Regions from separate parts of the Priestia sp. 10L35 genome, predicted to be linked through region 2. Evidence: a T-box and tRNA genes for the amino acid it is inferred to sense, from the RefSeq annotation. Region 2 holds a T-box; the other holds one or more tRNA genes.
The links. The T-box of region 2 lies ahead of thrS (threonine--tRNA ligase). A T-box ahead of a tRNA ligase gene usually reads a tRNA of that ligase, here a tRNA-Thr.

Region 1 (12,049 bases), 810 kb from region 2:
ACGAGCTTCTATCTCAATGTAAAGTAAGAAATTATGTAGGTTAATATTAATTCGACTGCGACTTATTAAGGGTCAATTAATAAGTCGCAGGTCAATGAAATGAAAGGAGACACCTAATGAAGAAGTGGATACTCGCTTTAAGCTTGCTTCTGGCAGTAGCCGGAGCAACTTTAACTGGATGTTCAAATGTACAAGAAGTTTCCGGGAAAAATGGTCAAGTCGAAATTGTATTAGCCGGCTGGGGAGGCAACCCAACAGAGACGAAGCTGCTTAATCAAACTATTCAAGACTTTGAAAAGCTCCATCCATCGATTCATGTGAAGCATGAAGTGATCACTGATCAATACATGGATATTTTAAAAACGCGTTTAATAGGTGGAAATGGTCCAGATGTTTTTTATCTTGATGCACTTGAAGCGCCTGGTCTGATTAATACAGGAGTTTTAGAACCTTTGAATTCTTATGTAAAGCCTGATTTTGATGTTAAAGATTTTGAGAAACCATTATTGAAAGCGTTTCAAAAAAATGGAGAGACATATGGTTTTCCGAAAGATTACTCCACGATAGGCTTATTTTACAATAAAAAGCTGTTTAAAGAAGCGGGAGTAGAAGTACCAACAACATGGGATGAGTTTGAAGAAGTTTCAAAAGTATTTAAAAAGAAAGGGATTCAAGCGTTTGGTGTCACGCCGGAATTAGCACGTGTCTTTTATATGGCGCAGGCAAGCGGAGGAGACGTGGTAAAGAACAATAGGGCAAATTTTGCTACGAAAGAAGTCGTTGACGCTCTTCAGCCGCTCATCGATCAGCATTTAAAAGATAAAACGTCTGTACAACCCTCTGATGTAGGTGCAAACTCAGGTACGGACATGTTTGCACAACAAAAGGTGGCTATGGTAATTGAAGGAAATTGGATGATTCCGTTTTTACAAGAGTCCTTCCCAAAACTTGATTACGGTACAGCGGAAGTTCCGACAATAAACGGTCATAAAAATACAATGGCATTTACGGTCGCGTATGTAATGAATGCTGACTCAAAAAAGAAAAAAGCATCTTGGGAGCTCATTCAGTACTTAACTGGTAAAGAAGGAATGGAAACTTGGACAAGCAAGGGCTACGCATTGCCAACAAGAAAATCCGTAGCGGAGAAGCTTGGTTTTGCTGAAGACAAAAAACGAGGTCCATTAGTAAAAGGAGCTGCTTATGCTACTGTCTGGCAAGACGGCCCGTATTTACCTATTATCATGAATAACTTTAATAACCAGTTTTTAAGCGCCTTTTTAGGACAAAGTGATTTGGAAACAGCTTTGAAAAAAGCACAAAAGCAGGCAAATCAAGAGATTAGCATTTATGAATAAGGCTTGGCGGGGGAGTGGAGGAAATGAAAAAAGGAAAAATACGAACGTACAAACCTCGTGATGTAGGGCAAGGGTATGCTTTTATGACACCTACACTGTTTGTACTGTTGCTGTTTGTGATTGCACCTATTTTTTATGCCATCTTTTTATCTTTACATAAAGTTCAATTGTTGGGAGGGACTGAGTTCCACTTTCGAGGGCTTGAGAACTATATGAAAGTTCTTGAAGATGATAAAGCTAAAATTGCTCTTTGGAATACGGTGAAGTATGTAGTAATTGTTGTACCGGTACAAACCGCATTGGCACTTATACTGGCTGCCACATTAAATGCAGGGTTAAAAGCAGAAAAAGTTTTTCGTATTATTTATTTTTTACCTACACTTACATCATCGGCTGTATTAACGCTTATTTTTATGTGGATGTACAATCAAAATGGAATTGTGAACGAATTTTTAAAGTTTGTTGGCCTTCCGACTTATAATTGGCTTGGAGATCCGCAGGTCGCTTTGATTGCCATTATGATTATGAACATTTGGGCAACAGCTCCATTTTTTATGGTTATTTATTTGGCAGCTTTGCAGGACGTACCCGATTCGCTGTATGAAGCAGCTCAGTTAGACGGTGCTAATGTGTTTCAACGATTTTGGCATATTACAGTTCCGAATCTGCGTCCGGTTACATCTTTCGTGGTGATCATGGGACTAATTGGTACGTTTCAGCTGTTTGATCAATCGTTTATTTTTTCAGGAGGTTCAGGGGGACCTAATAACTCGACTCTAACTGTTGTTCTTCTTATTTATCAATATGCATTTAAAAATTTAGGAACCATGGGATATGCTGCAGCACTAGCCTTTATGTTGGCGCTCGTGATTTTGGTGGCAACGGTTATTCAGCGAAAGTTTTCAAAAGAAGAAAGTATGTACTAAGGGGGGAAGAAAAAGATGAAGAAAAAAACGGGGGTCCTCATTTTATATGCTATTTTAAGCATATACGCACTGATTACGCTAATTCCATTTATTTGGGCGCTGTCAGCTTCTTTTAAAACGCTTGAAGAAATTGTGTCAGGTACGGTGAACTTTATTCCAAAACACTTCACGCTAGACAACTATAAACAAATTTTTGTGGAACAAAAGCTGTTCCCGCGCTGGATGTTTAATAGCTTATTTATTGCTGTAGTAGGAACAGCACTGAATTTGCTATTTAACTCAATGGCTGGTTATGCCCTTGCACGCCTCAGTTTCCCGGGAAAGAAAAGTTTGTTTATTATTATTTTAGCTGTGCTTATGATTCCTGGACAAGTAACCATGATCCCTAATTTTTTAATTTTGAAAGAGTTAGGCTGGTTAAATACCTATCAGGGAATGATTGTACCCGGAATGGTGAATGCGACATTTATATTTATGATGCGTCAATTTTTTATTAATTTCCCAAAAGAGCTTGAAGAAGCAGCGGAGTTGGATGGGTTATCAAAGTTTGGAACATTCTTTAAAATAGTCCTTCCACTTGCAAAACCTGCCCTAGCAGCACAAACGATTTTTGTATTTATGGGATTTTGGAATGATTTTATGAAGCCTTTAATTGTGATGTCTGATGAAAATATGTTTACATTAACTTTAGGGCTCAACACATTTAAAGGTCAGTACATCAGTTATTGGAACTATATTATGGCAGCTTCCATGGTTTTTACACTTCCCATTTTACTCATTTATGCGTTTTTTAATAAATATTTTATTAAAGGAATCTCGTTTACTGGAGGAAAATAAAAAAGAGGCTGGGATAAAAATATTTTAGTTAGAATTATAAACGAACGATTAATTTAAAAATATTAATCGTTCGTTTTTTTGGTATTATGATGAACGTGAATTTCATAAGTTTAGTCGCTTTTAGCGGTTGATGAAAAGGCAAGGCGAAGACTCCTGCGGGAAAAGCGGCACAGGTGAGAGCCCTCAGGAGTGTACGCGACGAGGAGGCTCACCGGCCGCCCGCGGAAAGCGAAGTCTTGTACGGAAATCAACAGCGGTGTAACAAGTAACTTATACTAACTCCTTTATTCAATTTATTCGTCTGTAAATTGTATGGATTTAGTTATGTTTTAACCTCTTTTTAATGACGTTCACTCACATACTGATCAATCATCGTTTGCAGTTCCTCTAGGGTCGTTTTACCGTTGTTAACAGACAGCTGCTTTAACGATTGAAGGGCACTATCTACAACAAACTTCCGGGGATTTGACTGTTTAAACAGCTCTTCTTCAATAAAACTAATAAGCTCTGTGCATTTTTGACGTTCGAATTCATCAGTAAATTGTTTGTGAACCTGTTTTTTTAAATCGATAAGTGCTGCAGAAATGTCCTGTTCTATTTGATTTTTAGTATTTGGGCAAGATGGAAGCCATTCTTTAATCGTTTGCGGATCGAGCAAAATGTCTCCTGAATTTGCTACTTCGTCTACAAGAGGAAGCAGGCGCTTGACACTGTAGCTTATGATCTCATGGGGGTCAGTATTTGTGCCGTTAACCATAAAATTATAGTGAAAGTTGCGATGAAGCATGCCAAGAAACATAATTGCACAATCTAGCAGGTACGGTTTCTTTTCTTGTCCAAATAAATCAATGAACCGCTTGTAAACCCAGTTTACTTCAACAAACTGGGTTTTTTTTATGTATGCTTTTAAATCAGGATCATTGGAAACAAATACTTCTTCAAGTAATGTGAAAAATTTATGTTTATGATGGTTTTTCATCTGTGCATCAATCTGTTTAACAAATACATCTACATCGGTCAGGCTTTTACCAACCAGCAGCTGATTTCGCTCTTGTTCAATTGTTGTATGAAGCCAGGTAAAAACAGCGATTAATAATTCATTTTTTGAAGAAAAATAGTTGTAGAATGTTCCTTTTGAAATGCCGCTATAATCAATGATGTCTTGAATAGATGTAGCTTGAAATCCTTTTTCAACGAAGAGATGGTGTGCATTTTTTACAACTTGCTGTTTTCGGTTATTCATTATTATCACCTAAATATAAAATTAGACTCATGGTCCAACTTTATGATACATGATTTAAAGCGTTTACACAAATGTTCTTTTCAAAAAAATAGACGATATCACGACAATGCATTGATATAAAAGGATTATAGGACTGAAAAAGTCGATAAAATAAAGAACATGAACGCAAGATTTTTCACTTGCATAAATTGAACTCACAGTATAATATACTCTATGTAGAACATGTGTCTAAAAAAATGAACTTAAAGTATAAGGAGGTACAATAATGAGTGAATCGATAAATCAAATTGAAAAGCCCCCTTATGGCATAATTGCTATTTTGTTAATTGGCGCTTTTATCTCATTGTTGAATGAAACGTTATTAAATGTGGCGCTTCCGTCTATTATGAAAGACTTAGATGTGACAACGTCAACTGTCCAGTGGCTTTCTACTGGTTATATGTTAGTGAATGGTATTATGATTCCAACTACCGCTTTTTTAATTCAGCGCTATTCTGTCAGAGGCTTATTTTTAACGGCTATGACTTTATTTACAGCGGGAACAATACTTGCGGGTGCTTCGCCCGTATTTTCGGTCTTGTTAACCGCTCGTATTATTCAAGCATCAGGCGCAGCCATCATGATGCCGCTTTTAATGAACGTATTGCTCACAAGTTTTCCGTTAGAAAAACGCGGAGCTGCGATGGGAATTTTCGGTTTAGTTATGATTTTTGCTCCGGCAATTGGTCCTACCTTATCAGGATGGCTAATTGAACACTATGAGTGGAGAATGCTGTTCCACCTTGTTACGCCAATCGCGGCAATTGTATTAATAGGCGCTTTCTTCCTATTAAAAGACAAAAAAGAAAAAGTGGAAATCAATTTGGATTTCCTATCGCTTGTGTTATCTACAATTGGATTTGGGGGACTTCTATACGGATTTAGCTCAGCAGGGGATAAAGGCTGGGATTCTGTGGAAGTATACGGCACCATTATCGTAGGAGCCGTGGCGCTGATTTTATTTATTACGCGTCAGTTCAAGCTTAAAACACCTATGCTTGAATTCCGCATTTTTAAATATCCAATGTTTGCTTTATCATCAACGATTTCAATGGTGATTACAATGGCATTATTCTCAGCCATGCTGCTAATGCCAATTTATGTTCAAACAGTACGAGGCATTTCTCCGCTTCACTCAGGATTACTAATGCTTCCGGGTGCGCTACTCATGGGTGTAATGTCTCCGATTACCGGAAAATTATTTGATAAATTCGGAGCGCGTGCACTGGCTGTAACGGGTCTAACGATTACAGCCGTTACGACGTATTTCTTCAGTAACTTAGAGCTTGATACGACATATACAACGCTCATTACGCTTTACACGCTTCGCATGTTCGGAATGTCTATGGTGATGATGCCGGTTATGACAAACGGATTAAATCAGCTGCCGCAGCGCTTTAATCCTCATGGTACTGCGATGAATAACACGCTTCAACAAGTATCGGGAGCTATTGGTTCGGCTCTTTTAGTAACGGTGATGTCAAATCGTACAGCTACGCATGCAAAAGAGCTTGCTCAAGATGCAATGAGCGGAGCAGGAGCAGCGAATGCAACGGCAGCCGGGGCAGCTCAAATGAAAGAACAAATTGGGATGCAGGCAATGGTACAAGGAATTAACGATGCGTTTGCCGTCTCAGTAGTACTAGTGGTGGTTGCTTTAATTCTTTCATTGTTTATGAAACGCGCCACGCCGGCAAGTGAAGATGAAGTGATAAAGGAAAAAGCAGGACGCGAGCAGTTTGCTAAATAAAAAAGAAATCCCCGCTGAAACAGCGGGGATTTCTTTAGCTTGTATATCTAAAGCTTAAGCCCATTTTCTTTAATAATTTCCGGTAGCCGATGGACGTTTGATCAGCCATAATATGCGCTTCCATCTGCAGGTCTAAAGGCAAGTCTTCAGGCTTTTGGTTTTCAACCATTTCACGGTCTTCGTCAAAGACGCGAAGGTTAAAGTCATACACACCTTCAACGGGAGAATCTTTGTCAAAGTTTCGAGCGATTGGTGCGAATAAACGTGTTTCGCGGGCTGAAATAGGAGAGACTGCATTCATAATCCACAGTTCTGCGCCTTCTGGGAAGTATACTTTTAGCGTAGCTGTAAACGGCGGATAAACATCAAAGACGCGAAGCCATTTAAAATCAGGTGGATTTAAATGCTGCTGTTCTTTGGAATAATTGCTCACGGTGCTCGTATATTCTACATGAAGCCCATACTCTGTATCGCTTACTTTATATTTAGGCACAAAGGCGTTGTTTCGATCACCAAATGTGTCCGTGTGAACCCAAGCAAAATGAGCTACGTCTAAAAAGCCTTCCATTTGACGACCGGCCGAACCCATGATATCAAAGCTCGGACAAACAATTTGCTGAAAATCAGGGTCCTCCCACGCATCGAAGTAAGGCAGGTTATCTTGTTCTCCTGTCAGGGAAGTCCACACTAATCCAAATCGTTCAATAACTGGATAGACGGCCATACACAAGCGGGGAGAAATATTGGCATCAGGGTGAGCTGGAATCGACGTGCATGCACCGTCCGTTGCATAGCGGAAGCCGTGGTAAGGACAGACAATTTCATCATCTTCCACCCAGCCCATGCTAAGAGGGGTGCCTCGGTGAACGCATAAATCACGAGCCGCCACTACTTTGTGTGTGGTACGGTATAGAACTAGATTTACATCTAGCAGTTTTACGGACGTTGGTTTCTCTGTTACATCACTGCAGCGTGCGACGGGGTACCAATACTTAGCGAGCGTCGTCCAATCTTCCAGGCTGAACGTGCAGTCTCTTGGGTAGGGAGTTGCCGTTTTTGATTTGGTCATGGTTGGTTGTTGTTCCATCTATTTTCTTCCCTTCTTTTGTAAGCTCTTTTACTAAGGGTAATATAAAAAAAGAAAATTCACACAATTTATGTAAGGAGTTCTAACATGAAATATGGAACTTTGTAAAAAGTGCGAATTTCAGAAGACGTAAATTAGAGAATATACCAATAAAAAAATTTAAAAAAGCGCTTCCTAAATGAATTTAAACGTGATATAATTTTCCAAGACGCTGGTGTAGCTCAGTAGGTAGAGCACTTGCATGGTAAGCAAGAGGTCGCAGGTTCGATCCCTGTCGCTAGCATACTAAAAAACCTTCTTTCTTGTTGAAAGAAGGTTTTTTTATTTGTGTCGGCTTTAAAATTATTCTCCGAATTATTCTTTCCCTTCTTGTGAAAACTTTAACAGTTTGATAGCCTTATTAGGAGGTTTTGAGAAAATATGTGTATCTTTTCCCCTGTGTCTTATGAATCATATTTAGAAATATTCTTAAAAGAATGTTTATTGTCTCTAAATATTGGGTACACGAAACTAGGGGTTAAATTTCAACAGGGAGTGTGAACGATAATTTGATTACGTTTAAGAATGTGTCAAAGCAATATCCAGACGGTACGACCGCCGTGAAAAATATTAATCTAGAAATTAAAGAAGGAGAGTTTTTCGTTTTAATTGGTCCGAGTGGGTGTGGGAAAACAACCACTTTAAAAATGATTAACCGTCTTCATGATATTACCGAAGGAGAACTATACATAAAAGATAAGCTCGTATCGGACCACAACATACATGAGCTACGCTGGAACATTGGTTATGTTCTGCAGCAGATTGCTCTTTTTCCTCATATGACCATCGCTGAAAATATAGCCATTGTACCCGAGATGAAGCATTGGAAGAAAAACAAAATCAAAACGCGCATTGATGAACTGCTTACCTTGGTAGGACTAGACCCAAAGCAGTATCGAAACCGAAAGCCGTCTGAGCTCTCAGGTGGCCAGCAGCAACGTGTAGGTGTAGCACGTGCCCTCGCAGCTGATCCCCCCGTTATTTTAATGGACGAACCCTTTAGTGCCCTCGATCCGTTAAGCCGCGAACAGCTTCAGCAAGATGTTATTAGCTTAAAAGAAAAAATCAAAAAAACATTTGTGTTTGTTACGCACGATATGAGCGAAGCGATGACGCTTGGAGATCGTATCTGCCTCATGAAAGATGGGGAAATTGTTCAAGTTGGAACCCCGGAGGAATTCATCCAAAAGCCTAAAAATGAATTTGTAAAAACATTTATTGGAAATCAAGGCAATGCTTTATTTGAGACATTGGATATGTTTGTCAAAGAAAGTGAACAGCCAGACGTAGAACCTACTGAAGAGTTAGCTTCAACCGCCACTGTTCAGCAGGCAATGGACGCCCTTTACGACCATGAAGCAATAGCCGTGAAAAAAGGGAGCAAACGTATTGGCGTTGTAACGCGCAAAACTCTATTAGCGTTTCTTTCTGATAAAACGAAAGAAGGAGGAACGCTGTAATGAATGCACTAAGCACATTATTAGATCAACGAGGAGATGCACTGTTTCAAGCTCTTCTTGAACACATTCAAATTTCAGTACTGGCTCTTGTTATCGCCGTATTAATTTCAGTGCCGCTCGGACTGTACTTAACGAGGCATGACCGCATTGCTGAACCAATCATTGGCGTAACAGCCGTACTGCAAACCATTCCTTCACTCGCTTTATTAGGATTACTGATTCCTCTTGTCGGAATTGGAACCTTTCCCGCGGTTATTGCACTGTTTTTATATTCGCTTCTTCCTATTGTACGAAATACATATACCGGAATTAAAGAAGTGGACCCATCTTTAATTGAAGCATCCAAAGCCATGGGGATGAACTCGTGGAGACGATTAATTAAAGTAGAACTTCCTCTAGCACTTCCTGTCATTATGGCCGGAATTCGCACAGCGATGGTACTCATTATTGGCACAGCGACAATCGTTGCTCTTATCGGAGCGGGCGGACTCGGAAGCTTAATTTTGCTTGGTATTGACCGAAGCGATAATAGTTTGATTTTATTAGGAGCCATTCCAGCAGCATTATTAGCGCTTATTTTTGATGGAATTCTGCGAACGATTGAACACTCAGCTAAAAAAGGGTCCAAAAAACGCTCGTTTATTATGATCATCGTATTAATACTTATTCTTGTTTCTCCGTTTGCAGCGATGAGCGCAACAAAACCAGACCTTGTTATCGGAGGGAAAATTGGTGCAGAACAAGACATTTTAATTAATATGTACAAAGAATTAATTGAAGATCAAACCGATATGAAAGTAAATCTTCGTTCGTCGCTTGGGAAAACGGTATTTGTATTTGAGGCTCTGCGTAACAAGGAAATTGATTTGTACCCTGAATATACGGGTACAGCCATTGTGACGCATCTAAAGGAACAGCCGGACAGCAAAGATGAAACAGAGGTGTACAAGCAGGCAAAAGAAGGATTTCAAAAGAAATTCGGCCTTGTCTATTTAGATCCAATGAAGTTTAATAATACGTACACATTAACCGTAACAAAGGAATTTGCCAAAGAAAATAATCTAACAACTATTTCAGATTTGGCAAATGCAACAGATAAAGTAAAAGCAGGGTTTACGCTTGAGTTTAAAGATCGTGAAGACGGCTATGTAGGCGTTCAAAAAGAATATGGTCTTACCTTCCCGAATATTAAAACGATGGAGCCGAAGCTTCGCTATCGCGCTGTAGAAAAAGGCGATATTAACATGCTTGATGCTTACGCAACGGACCCTGAAATCAAACAGTTTGGTTTGAAAGTCTTAAAAGACGATCAGCAGTTCTTCCCTCCGTATCAAGGAGCGCCTGTGCTTCGTGAAGATACGCTAAAAGAGCACCCTGAACTGAAAAAAATCTTAAATCAACTGGGCGGTAAAATCAGTGATGACGAAATGCGTGAAATGAACTATCAAGTAAATGCGAAAGGAAAAACAGCTGAAGAAGTTGCTCATCAATTCTTAGTGAAAAAAGGATTAATTAAAGAGTAAAAACGAAGAAAAAAGTTAGGACAACAGTATGTTAGTTGAAAGAAGATCCGAATGATGAATCGTTCGGATCTTTTTATTTTAGTTGTTTCTAGCAGTTGATTGGAGGGCAACGCGAAGACTCCCGCGGAAAGAGAAGTCTTGCATGGAAATCAACTGAGGTGCAAGAAGTGATTCATGCTCGATTATTTACTCCATTCGTCCATCTTTAGATTGGCGTGATTTCGTTATGTCTCAATCTCTTTTTAATGCGAGAGAAGCATTAATGAAAATGAGGTCTTATGAACAAGCTAAAGGTACCAAATTTGTTTTCTGATGGAAGGAAGGCGCTTTTATGAATTCATTTTTTACGTGTCATCCTGTACAACATTCCTTTCAGCTTTTTTCAGTTGAACATCTTGTAACTTTAGCTATTATCGTGATCATAGGAGCATTTATTTTTTTGTGTCGAAAGCATCTGGGAAAAAAGAGGTTTGTGTTCATTTTGCTTTCACTCATTCTAATTGCTTCAGAAACAGCCTACCAGGCTTGGGAAATCGGATGTCATCGGTGGTCTGCTGAAACTTCCTTGCCTCTTCAGCTCAGTGATATAGTCGTGCTGCTGGCTGCTGTTATGCTGATAACCAAAAGCAGGTTTCTTTTTTATTTTGTGTACTTCGCAGGAATCAGCAGCTCTGTTCAAGCGATGATTACCCCGGACCTTGGCGGCTATGCGTATGCCCAGTTTCGCTATGTGCAGTTTTATGTATCGCATGGCGGTGTGGTACTTGCTTGCTGTATGCTAATTGCTGCCTGCAGATATGAGCCGACGTTTCGTTCTTTGTTGGTAAGCGTAGTATTTGTTAATCTGTACGGGGGTTTTATCTATGTCATGAATCGTTTATTCCATGGGAATTATTTATACATGATGAAAAAGCCAGAGCACGCTTCCTTGCTGGATGTTCTTGGACCTCATCCTTGGTATTTAGTATGGATTGAAGGAATCATGATTCTTAGCTTTCTTGTCCTTTATCTGCCGTTTTGGGTACATAAAAAAATTAAAGGTGATAAAAGCAAAGTCAATTTTGTTGAAGCAAAATGATAATACTGGTAGTTTATAAGTGTAAACTAACTCGGATTTCCTAAAGGAAAAGGAAAGAATGACTGAACGAGCCGTGAGAGGCAAGCATAAAAAATAGAAAAGAAAAAAGCAAGCACAGACATCAGAAGGAGAGTATCAAAATGAAAACACTGGTTATTTTAGCACATCCAAACTTAACATCTTCTCGTATTAATAAAGCGTGGGCAGAGCGAGTAAAAAAAGAAGAGAATGTGTACGTTCATGATTTATACGCAAACTATCCCGATTTCAAAATTGATGTAGAAAAAGAGCAGGAGTTAGCTGTTCAATTCGATCGTATTGTTTTTCAATTTCCATTTTACTGGTACAGCTCACCAGCACTCTTAAAAGAGTGGCAAGATGTTGTCTTAACATACGGATGGGCTTATGGAAGCAAAGGTACTAAACTTCAGGGAAAAGAGTTTGTCGTAGCTACTTCAACAGGAGGCCCTGCAGAAGCTTATCAAGAAGGGGGATACAACCGTTACCCAATGAATCATCTGCTTCTTCCGTTTCAAGCTACGGCAAATTTAACAGGCATGAAGTTCCAAACGCCATTTTTATTTCAAGGAGCAGGCGGTGAGCTGAGCGACAAAGTCATTCAAGATAGTGCTGAAAGCTACGCTCAATTACTAAGGTAATAAAAAAAGCCGCGTTAACGCGGCTTTTTAATTTACATTTGTTCGTGAAA
Region 2 (12,049 bases):
TAGCACATTTAATCAAATATGACTCTATACACGGAGCATTTAATGGAGATGTCAAATGTGATGATGATGCGCTAATTGTTAACGGTAAAAGAATTCAGCTATTAAATTCACGTGATCCGCTGAATTTGCCTTGGAAAGAGCTTGGGATTGATCTAGTTGTTGAAGCAACGGGAAAATTTAATTCAAGAGAAAAAGCGCAGTTACATATTGAAGCAGGTGCGAAAAAAGTTGTCTTAACGGCACCGGGTAAACAAGAAGATATCACCATTGTGATGGGCGTAAACGAACGAGAGTTTGATGTGAATCAGCATAACATTATTTCCAATGCCTCTTGTACGACAAATTGTCTAGCTCCAGTTGTCAAGGTACTAGACGAAGCGTTCACAATTGAAAACGGTTTAATGACGACCGTTCATGCATATACAAATGATCAAAAGAATATCGATAATCCGCATAAAGATTTGCGAAGAGCCCGTGCGTGTGCTCAATCAATTATTCCTACAACCACTGGAGCAGCCAAGGCACTTTCATTAGTTCTTCCTCATTTAAAAGGAAAACTTCATGGGATGGCGCTTCGTGTGCCAACGCCGAACGTATCGCTTGTCGATTTAGTTGTGGATGTAAGGAAACCTGTGACGATGGAAGATGTTAATTTAGCGTTTATTAAAGCTGCTGAAGGACCATTAAAGAATATTTTAAATTTAACAATGGAACCACTCGTATCAATTGACTTTAATACAAATCCTCATTCAGCTATTGTAGATGGACTATCCACAATCGTAATGGAAGATCATAAAATTAAAGTGTTAGCTTGGTACGATAACGAGTGGGGCTACTCTCAGCGCGTAGTCGATTTGGTAAGATATATTGCTGCAGAAATGCGTAATGGATCAAAAATAAGAGTAAGCTAAGAAAGCTATTGATTGCTTTTAAAAAAACAGGGAGCTGTCGCCCTGTTTTTTTTGTTTTTATCCAAAAGAATAGGGAAAAGCAATAAGATAAGCATGCAAAGGGGTGTTTATTTTCCTCAATTTTAATAAAAAATTAATAATCGTTTAGCAGCTTTTACACACTGTCTCACGAGAATACAGGGGTAATTTGTATAGTTCTATCTGCAAGAACAATCTTTAATAAAATCAAAACACGTATTGCAAAATAAATGTAAACAAAGTATACTATGTTTCGTGAACTTCTTGTGTACCTTTCGGTGATGTGGCTACTTAAAGGGTTAGGACCTCTTTGGACTAACTTTCCCCCGTGGTAGTTAACATGCTATATGGCGAAAGAACTTCATGTTTAACGATTAAAAATTGTTAAAGGGGGAAATATCATTATGGAAACAATGGGTCGTCATGTCATCTCAGAATTATGGGGATGCGATTTCGATAAGTTAAATGATATTGATTATATTGAAAAAACGTTTGTTGATGCAGCTTTAAAATCTGGTGCGGAAGTTCGCGAAGTAGCGTTCCATAAATTTGCACCTCAAGGTGTAAGTGGCGTTGTTATTATTTCAGAATCACATTTAACGATTCACAGCTTCCCAGAGCATGGTTATGCAAGTATCGATGTTTATACTTGTGGTCATTTAGATCCTACAATCGCAGCAGATTATATTGCAGATGCTCTAAGTGCACAGACACGTGAAACAATTGAATTACCACGTGGAATGGGTCCTGTTCAGGTAAAACAAACTAAAGCGAATGCACTTTAATAGTGTCGATTGATTACGTAAGTTAAGAGGTGTATTACACACCTCTTTTTAGTATATAAATTTTTAATACGCAAAAACAAAGGGGATAACAACATGGGGGTAGTACAAGCAGTTAAATCTTTATTTTCTAATCATGTAGAAACAAACGATCACCATTCAGATCCAACTCTAAAAACGCATTATTACAAAACAACAGCCGGGAATGCATTTAAGCAAGTTCATGAAATGTTGAAGCACATGCAAGGGATAGAGATACTTGCTGCATATGAAGAGCGAGGAGAGATTAGCTTAAACGTTGTAAAAGGAAGAAAAGCTTTTGTTGTGATTACCATTATTAACGTACGTCCTCTTGAAACCGCTATCGATTTTTCTGCTACAACAGAATCAAAAGTGGTGCCGGTTGATTTTGGTTTTAGTAAAGAACTTGTACGTACGCTTTATAAGAGCTTTGATCAAAAACTCATTCCTCTTTCTTCGTAAGTTCCTTATCATTTTTGAATTTCAGGAAATAAAATGGGGAAATTCCTTTTCCTTTACTTGTATTCAAGCCTTGTTTTCTATAAGATGGAATAAAGCAAATCCTTTAATACAGCATCGTGTTTGTTAAAGGAAATGATGATAAAAATCATAATAAATGGCGAATAGCCGGCTAACATAGATGGAAATTAACTTATATAAGAGAAAATAAAAAGAAAAACAAGGTTTATTATTGGAGCTGAGAATATGAAGTGCCCATCCTGTCATTACAATGGAACGAGAGTGCTGGACTCGCGCCCTGTAGAAGAAGGCCGCTCTATTCGTAGAAGACGTGAATGCGAAGAGTGTCACTATCGTTTTACAACTTTTGAGAAAGTAGAAGAACTTCCGTTAATTGTTGTAAAAAAAGATGGAGCGAGAGAAGAGTTCAGCAAAGACAAAATCCTTCGAGGGTTAATTAAGGCGTGTGAAAAACGCCAAGTAAGCTTAAAACAATTAGAAGATACGGTACACGATATTGAAACAGAGCTGCGCAGTCAGGGTACATCAGAGGTGCAGTCAGATGTTGTAGGAGAAATGGTGATGGAGCGATTAGCTGCTATCGATGAAGTCTCTTATGTTCGATTTGCTTCTGTATACCGACAATTTAAAGACATCAATGTATTTATTGATGAATTAAAAGATTTAATTAAGAAGGAACGACTGTAAAAGAGCTATTGAAGTATTCTTTAGGCTCTTTTTTGTCATTTCTATTACTTTAAAAGTAGGTAGGGAACGACATGAAAGAACAACATTGGAAAGAAATGATACCGGTCGATCGTTATGTTGTTCGTTCGAACGGCATACTGCAGGAATACGACCGAAAGATTTTAACCATGCTCTATCAGCCGTTGGTGGGTACAACGTGCTTTGGTCTGTATATGACGTTATGGAGCGAGCTGGAACAAGATCGTTTATGGGGGAAAGAGTCTACGCATCATCATCTAATGTCAATGATGCAAATTAATTTGAAAGCTATTTACCATGAGCGGTTAAAATTAGAAGGCATTGGTTTGTTAAAAACATATATTAAGGAAGAAGATGATGTTCGTGTGTTCATTTATGAGCTCATTCCTCCTCTGACGCCCCATCAGTTTTTTAACGATGGCGTGTTAAATGTATATTTATATAACCGACTCGGAAAATCTATCTTTCAAAAAGTAAAAAATTATTTTTCTGATTCACTCGTCGATGAGCAATCGTTCAAAGATGTGACGCATTCATTTAACGATGTATTTAAATCAGTTAAAGCAACAGAGCTGGCTCCAAGTTTTCAGTCTGAAAGCAAGGATGTATTTTCTCCTGATGCTCAAACGGACTTTGTGGATTCCTCCAAACGCGCTTCTATTGAGATGAGCCCGGATTCCTTTGATTTTGATTTATTTTTAGCAGGTCTAACAGATTCAATGATTTCGAAAAGGTCTATTACATCTAAAGTAAAACAAGCGATTGAAAAGCTAGCCTTTTTATACGGTATCGATCCTCTTCAAATGAAAAATGTGGTGCTCGATTCGCTAAATGAGAACGATCAAGTTGATATTGAATTGCTTAGAAAAGCAGCACAGTCCTTTTACCAATTTGAAAATGGAGAAGCACTTCCAAATCTAAGCGAACAAATTCAGCCGCCTATGCTTCGTACCATGCAGGAAAAGCAGCCGCAGACAAAGGAAGAGCAGCTCATTCAACAGCTTGAAGTGACTTCTCCTCGACAGCTTTTGATCGAGTTTTCCGGGGGAGCAGAGCCTTCAAAAGCAGACTTGCAAATGATCGAAGAAGTGATGTTTAACCAAAAGCTTTCACCAGGGGTAGTAAATGTTCTAATTTACTACGTGATGCTAAGATCCGATATGAAATTATCTAAGAGCTATGTAGAGAAAATTGCTGGACACTGGGCGCGCAAAAAGGTACAAACTGTTCAAGATGCCATGAATTTAGCTAAAAATGAACAGAAAGAATATCAGAATTGGACCGAAGCAAAGCAAAATAAAAAAACAGCTGGACGAAAAATTGTGCGTAAAGAAATGGTGCCAGAGTGGCTGAGCGATGAAGAAAAAGAAGAGAAAAAGCAGCCTTCAAAAGAAGTGGACGGATTTGAAGAAGAAAAACGAAAGCTACAAGAAGAGCTCAAGCAGTTAGATCAAGAGCTAAAACAAAAGCATAAAGAATAAAAAGCAGGTATGATAGAGATGAGGTGAAAAAGATGAAGCCTATCAATGATTCACTAAATCAGTTAGTGAACAAAAAGGATTTTAAAGCACGCTTAGAAGCATTAAGAAACAGTATCCTGTCTAATCCCGAAGTTAAAACATTTTTGCAAGAGCATCGCCATGAGTTAGATGAGCAAATGGTTGACCGAGGTCTGATGAAGATGCATGAATTTATCGATCAAAGCAAATGCTGTGACAAGTGTCCTTCTCTGCAAAGCTGTGTCAACATGGTGAAAGGATACCACCCTCAGCTGGTTGTAAAAGGCCGTAATATTGATTTACAGTATGAACGCTGTCCTAGAAAAGTACAAGAAGATGAGCGAAAAGAACAAGAATCTTTTATTCAGTGTATGTACGTGCCTAAAGAAATTTTACAGGCAACAATGTCTGATATTGAAATTGAGCAGGGAAGATTTGAAGCCATTAAACTAGTAAGAGATTTTGTGCGAGAATATGAGCCGAATAAGAAAATGAAAGCTTTATATTTACATGGTTCGTTTGGTGTGGGGAAAACGTATTTTCTTGGAGCAATTGCCAATGCGTTAGCCGAAAAGAAAGTGAAATCTACCATTCTGTATGTCCCTGAGTTTTTGCGTGAGTTAAAAGGTTCGTTTCAAGATCAAAGTTTCAATGAGAAAATAGAGTATGTCAAAAAAGTACCGGTTCTTATGCTTGATGATCTCGGAGCAGAATCCGTAACGAGCTGGATGCGAGACGATGTGCTCGGAACCATTTTACAATTCCGTATGCTCGAAAATTTGCCGACATTTTTCAGCTCGAATTTAAATTTTAAAGAGCTACAACATCATTTGACTTATACCCAAAGAGGCGAGCAGGAAGAGCTCAAAGCCGCTCGTGTCATGGAACGAATTAAGTCTCTAGCCATTCCTGTTGAAATGAATGGAGAGAATAAACGAAATAGATGAGCAGGTCGTTTTACATTTCTTGTAACGACTTGCTCATTTTTTTGCATGTTGCCCCATATACATTAATAAAGCGTGTCCAAAGGGGGGCTATGAGGAATGAAAATATTCTTTAAATATGTAGAAGACGCAGTCGTTGTATATGAGTCTTTATGCGCGAAGCGAAGCGCTTTATCATATGGTTCACAGTGCTTGAAGCTGGTGAATAATCAGCTTTTAGTCATTGATGAGACATACAATAGAGAGGCCATTTTACAAGACATGGTGATACCGGTATTAACCCACGTAATTTTAAAAAAGAAAGAAAAAAAGATGATGGTAAACATATTAAAAGAACAATTTTTCTATTCAGAAGAGGAAGAGCAAGATTTGCTGCTTCAAATTATGGGGGGGATTATGGAAGGAGAGAGAGGCGAAATTCCGCAAAAAACATTTTCTCTTCCAAGAGAATTACTTATCCGCCAGGCTCTTCAAGACTTCTTCATTCATAATGTAACATTCACCTTTGAGTCTTTTCTCCAATTCCGTTTAAAAGAATATCAAGAGCGGCTGCGCTATTATGCCGAGCTGGCGATTGATGAATATAAGCTTGAACAAGACTATCAAATTCTTATTCATCAGCTGCGTCAAGCAGCTAATGAAAGACAGTCATCTACAGGTAACGTGTATGTAATGCACTTGAACAAAAACAAGTTTGTACTGTACGACCACAACAGTAGATATGTTCCTGAACGTGAATGTGCAGCTCTAGCAGAGGCCTTTTTATCTGAACAAGAATCATTATACATAGACTCAACTATTATCGCGCCTTTGCTAAGTTTATCTCCAGCTGCTATTCATCTGTATAGCGACCAGCATGATCATGATTTTGTTTATACCATTCAAAATATCTTCCAAGAAAAAGTTATGTTATACGAGAAAAATGAATTTCCGTTTGATCAAAAGCAAAATATAACGTGAAAGGTTGATTTCTATTTTGAAAATGAATATAATAAATGCATATTGAAAAACAGCTATATGTTACAAGTTATGATGAGGACATGAGTGTATATTTACGGTTTGTAGAGAGGGAGATCCAGGCTGAAAATCTCCTAACACGGAATATATTCTTACCACCTCTAAACTTCAGTAGTAAACGAGCAGAGCCTCTAGTAATTACTGACGGAATTTCCGTTATAAAACCTCGAGCCGCTTCGGGTTCTTTGGGTTATCCAGAATACGAAGAGGAAACAAGGGTGGTACCGCGTGTATACACAACTCGTCCCTTTTGATAGGGGACGAGTTTTTTGTTTTTACAAAAAGTTTATTCAGTTATGTTAAAGGAGTGGAAAGTTGTGTCAGAAGTAATCAAAATGACATTCCCTGATGGAGCTGTTAAAGAGTATCCAAAAGGATCATCAACAGAAGATATTGCGGCTTCTATTAGCCCGGGATTAAAGAAAAAAGCATTAGCAGGCAAAGTAAACGGCGAGCTGCTGGATTTACGTACGCCAATCGAAGAAGATGGCAGTCTTGAAATCATTACACAAGATGCTCCTGAAGCGCTTGAAATTATGCGTCACAGTACAGCGCATTTAATGGCTCAAGCAATCAAACGTTTATACAAAGATACAAAAGTACAGCTAGGTGTAGGGCCGGTTATCGAAAACGGTTTTTACTATGACATCGATATGGAAGAATCAATTACTCCTGAAGATTTAGGTAAAATTGAAAAAGAAATGAAAAAAATCGTTAATTCAAATATTGAAATTGAACGAAAAGAAGTTTCTCGTGAAGAAGCCATTCAACTTTTTAAAGAAGTTGGCGATGAACTGAAGCTTGAATTGATCGATGCGATTCCAGCAGGTGAAAAGGTTACGATTTACCAACAAGGCGAATTCTTTGACCTTTGCCGAGGCGTGCACGTGCCGTCAACAGGCAAAATTAAAGAATTTAAACTATTAAGCGTGGCGGGTGCTTATTGGCGCGGAGACAGCGATAATCAAATGCTGCAGCGTATTTACGGTACAGCATTCTTTACAAAAGCAGATTTAGACGAGCATCTTCGTCTTCTTGAAGAAGCAAAAGAACGTGATCACCGTAAACTTGGTAAAGAGCTAAACTTATTTACAAATTCTCAAAAAGTAGGACAAGGTCTGCCTTTATGGCTTCCAAAAGGTGCGACGATCCGCCGTATTATCGAGCGTTATATCGTAGATAAAGAAGTAAGCCTTGGTTATCAGCACGTTTACACTCCAGTGCTCGGAAGTGTAGAACTTTACAAAACGTCTGGTCACTGGGAGCACTACCAAGATGACATGTTCCCTGCAATGGAAATGGATAACGAAGACCTGGTTCTTCGTCCGATGAACTGTCCTCATCACATGATGGTTTACAAACAAGGTATTCACAGCTATCGTGAGCTTCCAATCCGTATTGCTGAGCTTGGAACGATGCACCGCTACGAAATGTCAGGAGCATTATCAGGACTTCAGCGTGTTCGAGGCATGACGCTAAATGATGCGCATATCTTTGTACGTCCCGACCAAATCAAAGAAGAATTTATTCGTGTAGTTCGCTTAGTTGAAGCGGTTTATAAAGATTTTGGATTTGAAAATTATTCATTCCGTCTATCTTACCGTGACCCTGCAGATACAGAAAAATACTTTGATGATGATGCAATGTGGGAAAAAGCACAAAGCATGTTAAAAGACGCAATGGATGAACTTGACCTTGATTATTATGAAGCTGAAGGCGAAGCGGCATTCTACGGTCCAAAACTAGACGTTCAAGTTAAAACAGCCCTTGGGAAAGAAGAGACGCTATCTACGGTTCAATTGGATTTCTTACTTCCTGAACGATTTGATTTAACGTATGTAGGAGAAGACGGAAAACAACATCGACCGGTTGTTATTCACCGCGGCGTGGTGTCAACAATGGAACGTTTTGTAGCTTTCTTAATCGAAGAATACAAAGGAGCTTTCCCAACGTGGTTAGCACCTGTACAAGTTCAAGTGATTCCGGTGTCACCTACCGTTCACCTTGAGTATGCAAAAGAAGTGCAAGAACAGCTTCAGCTGGCGGGTATTCGTGTGGAACTTGATTCTCGCGATGAGAAAATCGGCTATAAAATCCGTGAGGCTCAAATGCAAAAAATTCCTTATATGCTTGTTGTAGGGGATAAAGAAGTAGAAGATAAAGCAGTAAACGTACGTAAATACGGTGAGCAGAATTCAGAAACAGTGGACTTCCAAGCCTTTTTACAAAATGTAAAAGCAGAAGCATCTCGCTAATGAAAAAAGCAGAGAATTGAAATTCTCTGCTTTTTTATCTAACATTTATAAAAAACTGTTGCATAAATGTTTTTCCTTTGATACAATAATTTTTGTTGTGAAAAAAGAACGAAATCATTGACTTTTGTCTTTGTTGATACTATAATAGCTTAAGTAATTGAATACTTGTTTATACAGAAGAAGAAGCACCCGCTTCTCACCTGAGTGACGCATAGAGCAGTTAGCAGGTACATCGTATCTTAATTAAAACGATAGAAGTGTGGGTGCAGTATGTACTCACACTTTTTTGTGTGAGTTAATAATCGGTCTAAGCAAGCGTATTCGCTCATTAAACCTTGGAGGTGGCTACTTATTAGCAAGGACATGATGGTAAACGAGGGCATTCGAGCTCGCGAAGTTCGTCTAATTGATCAAAATGGTGAACAATTAGGAATTAAATCAAAAAATGAAGCATTAGAAATTGCTTCACGAGTAAATCTTGACTTAGTAATGGTTGCTGCAAATGCGAAACCGCCGGTATGTCGTATTATGGACTACGGTAAATTCCGCTATGAGCAACAACGTAAAGAAAGAGAAGCTCGTAAAAACCAAAAAGTTGTAAACTTAAAAGAAGTTCGTTTAAGTCCAACAATTGATGAACATGATTTTAACACTAAACTTCGTAACGCACGCAAGTTCCTTGAAAAAGGTGACAAAGTGAAAGCGTCTATTCGCTTTAAAGGTCGTGCCATTACTCATAAAGGGATTGGCCAAAAAGTACTTGAACGTTTTTCACAAGCTTGCGAAGATGTAAGTTCAGTTGAATCGGCTCCTAAAATGGAAGGCCGCAGCATGTTCTTAGTCTTGGCACCTAAAAACGAAAAGTAATAGAACGAGGAGGAACACCCCATGCCAAAAATGAAAACACATCGTGGCGCTGCAAAGCGTTTCAAAAAGACTGGAAGCGGTAAATTAAAACGTGCTCGTGCTTACACAAGCCATTTATTCGCTAACAAATCTACAAAACAAAAGCGTAAATTACGTAAAGGTTCTTTAGTAAGCAAAGGTGACTTCAAACGTATCCGTCACTTATTAGATAACATTAAGTAATTTGGGTTGAGATAGAAACAATACAGGAGGTAAACAATTATGCCACGCGTAAAAGGCGGTACAGTAACACGCAAACGTCGTAAAAAAGTTTTAAAATTAGCTAAAGGTTTCTTCGGTTCGAAGCATAGATTATATAAAGTTGCTAATCAGCAAGTTATGAAATCTCACATGTATGCTTATCGTGACCGTCGTCAGAAAAAACGTGACTTCCGTAAATTATGGATCACACGTATTAATGCAGCTGCTCGTATGAACGGTCTTTCTTACAGCCGTTTAATGCACGGTTTAAAATTAGCAGGTATTGAAGTTAACCGCAAAATGCTTGCTGACTTAGCTGTAGCTGATGAAAAAGCATTTGCTGAATTAGCAACTGCTGCTAAAAAAGGCTTAGATAAGTAATGAATATAAAGTCTCGTCATCTTTAGATGATGAGGCTTTTTTACTATCGGAGGACATATCATGAATGAACTGCTGCTTACCTATTTTATTGTTATTAATATAGTAGGGGTAGGAATGATGTATAGAGATAAACAAAAAGCGAAAAGACATGAGTGGAGAATTGCCGAAAGCACACTGTGGACGGTAGCTGCTATCGGAGGAGCTCTTGGAGGACTAATTGGGATGTATTGCTATCGTCATAAAACGAAGCACACATCGTTTACAGTAGGTTTTCCTATTCTTGCTGCTCTTGATTTACTTTTCTTTTTTGTTATCAGCTGAGCACAAATGATGTTGTGCTCAGTGTAAAAATTCTCGAACGGGGCTTTTCCAGCGAATAGGAGCATTTGGATACATGTCGTGTACGTGGCTTTCCAGCAGCTTGAAATCTTGCTTTTGCAGTTCATGTAATCGAGATGGATCTGTTAACACCATTGTAATTGACAAAGATTCTGGTTCATTGGGATTGCTGTATTTTTCTCCTTCAAATAAAATACCTTTATACGTTAGTAGAAAATTTTTGCGGATATTCGTTTTTTCGTCAACGACAAAAAATTGCTGATGTTCCTGAGCTGCTACAAGCTTCCGCTTTGGACTGCGAAAATGCTGAACCAGCTTTAATAGTGTGTAAGCAACAAGCGCGAAAATGAACACGCGAACGATAACAATAACAAACATAACGCTCCCTCCTTTACAAGGCACAGTTTTCTTACTTTACGTTCGAGTTTCTAAAAAGTTTCATGATTTTTGATATAATTTCTTTATTGGTTTAAAAAGAAGAAGATATACATAATTACAGGAGTGATTACATTGAATTTACAACAGCTATTTACCATGCAGCGCCAGCTGGATCAGCATATAGAGGATAAGCATGAGCTTCATAAGGAAGATTTGATTCCGAGAAAGCTTTTAGCACTGCTTGTCGAAATGGGAGAGCTGGCAAACGAAACGCGCTGCTTCAAATTTTGGAGCGTCAAACCTCCGGCTGAAGACGCTGTTATTTTAGAAGAATTTGTGGACGGTGTACATTTTATCCTTTCTTTAGGGATTGAAAAAGGATACGATGATTTAACTGAGTTACCAGATGCAAAAGCAAGTGATTCAAAAACAGCACAATTTTTACAGGTATTTGCACAAGTTGCTGCTTTCGAACAGGATCAGTCGAAAGAAAACTATGTGGACATGTTTGTATCTTACATGACGCTTGGCGATATGTTTGGTTTTTTCGCTGAACATATTGAAAAGGCGTACATCTCAAAAAATGAAGTGAATTTTAAACGCCAAGAACAAGGATACTAGAAATAAAGGGATGGGAAATTTTACTTCAACCTCTTTTTAGCTATAATAGAGGTATACATATGAAAGGGGTAATCCATATGACAAAGTTAGATGAAACATTGACGATGCTTAAAGCACTAACAGATGCAAAAGGAATTCCTGGCAATGAGCGTGAACCGCGTGAGGTTATGAAGAAATATATTGCACCTTATGCAGATGAAGTAACGACGGATGGGCTAGGCAGTTTGATTGCAAAAAAAGTGGGCAACGAACAAGGGCCTAAAATTATGGTAGCCGGTCACTTAGATGAAGTAGGCTTTATGGTGACTCAAATTGATGAACGCGGCTTTATTCGTTTTCAAACGGTAGGCGGATGGTGGTCTCAAGTGATGCTTGCTCAACGCGTAACCATCGTTACATCTAAAGGAGAGGTAACGGGGATTATTGGCTCAAAGCCTCCTCATATCCTGCCTCCAGAAGTGCGTAAAAAGCCAGTTGACATTAAAGATATGTTCATCGATATTGGTGCCTCTAGCAGAGAAGAAGTAGCGGAGTGGGGAGTGAAACCTGGTGATCAGGTTGTGCCTTATTTCGAATTTACGGTTATGAACA

Region 1: it encodes a tRNA-Thr, which carries the amino acid that the T-box ahead of thrS (threonine--tRNA ligase) is inferred to sense. The anticodon was not compared.

The regions. Positions count from the first base shown of each region.
Region 1 covers NZ_JBFTKA010000001.1:957,063-969,111, forward strand. The annotation lists gene AC1DEF_RS04880 (amylo-alpha-1,6-glucosidase) at 1-44, shown strand, start outside; gene AC1DEF_RS04885 (ABC transporter substrate-binding protein) at 117-1,358, shown strand; gene AC1DEF_RS04890 (carbohydrate ABC transporter permease) at 1,382-2,284, shown strand; gene AC1DEF_RS04895 (carbohydrate ABC transporter permease) at 2,300-3,121, shown strand; gene AC1DEF_RS04900 (hypothetical protein) at 3,249-3,383, shown strand; gene AC1DEF_RS04905 (TetR/AcrR family transcriptional regulator) at 3,462-4,364, opposite strand; gene AC1DEF_RS04910 (DHA2 family efflux MFS transporter permease subunit) at 4,630-6,153, shown strand; gene AC1DEF_RS04915 (aromatic ring-hydroxylating oxygenase subunit alpha) at 6,188-7,240, opposite strand; tRNA gene AC1DEF_RS04920 (tRNA-Thr) at 7,451-7,523, shown strand; gene AC1DEF_RS04925 (ABC transporter ATP-binding protein) at 7,789-8,739, shown strand; gene AC1DEF_RS04930 (ABC transporter permease/substrate-binding protein) at 8,739-10,262, shown strand; gene AC1DEF_RS04935 (YwaF family protein) at 10,594-11,340, shown strand; gene AC1DEF_RS04940 (NAD(P)H-dependent oxidoreductase) at 11,481-11,999, shown strand; gene AC1DEF_RS04945 (cupin) at 12,027-12,049, opposite strand, start outside.
Region 2 covers NZ_JBFTKA010000001.1:144,407-156,455, forward strand. The annotation lists gene AC1DEF_RS00715 (glyceraldehyde-3-phosphate dehydrogenase) at 1-911, shown strand, start outside; gene speD (adenosylmethionine decarboxylase) at 1,334-1,714, shown strand; gene AC1DEF_RS00725 (cytosolic protein) at 1,808-2,194, shown strand; gene nrdR (transcriptional regulator NrdR) at 2,438-2,899, shown strand; gene AC1DEF_RS00735 (replication initiation and membrane attachment family protein) at 2,971-4,398, shown strand; gene dnaI (primosomal protein DnaI) at 4,431-5,363, shown strand; gene ytxC (sporulation protein YtxC) at 5,460-6,320, shown strand; T-box leader at 6,381-6,629, shown strand; gene thrS (threonine--tRNA ligase) at 6,674-8,632, shown strand; ribosomal protein L20 leader region at 8,804-8,926, shown strand; gene infC (translation initiation factor IF-3) at 8,996-9,499, shown strand; gene rpmI (50S ribosomal protein L35) at 9,521-9,721, shown strand; gene rplT (50S ribosomal protein L20) at 9,761-10,120, shown strand; gene AC1DEF_RS00770 (DUF1294 domain-containing protein) at 10,181-10,441, shown strand; gene AC1DEF_RS00775 (hypothetical protein) at 10,460-10,837, opposite strand; gene AC1DEF_RS00780 (dUTP diphosphatase) at 10,970-11,458, shown strand; gene AC1DEF_RS00785 (M42 family metallopeptidase) at 11,536-12,049, shown strand, end outside.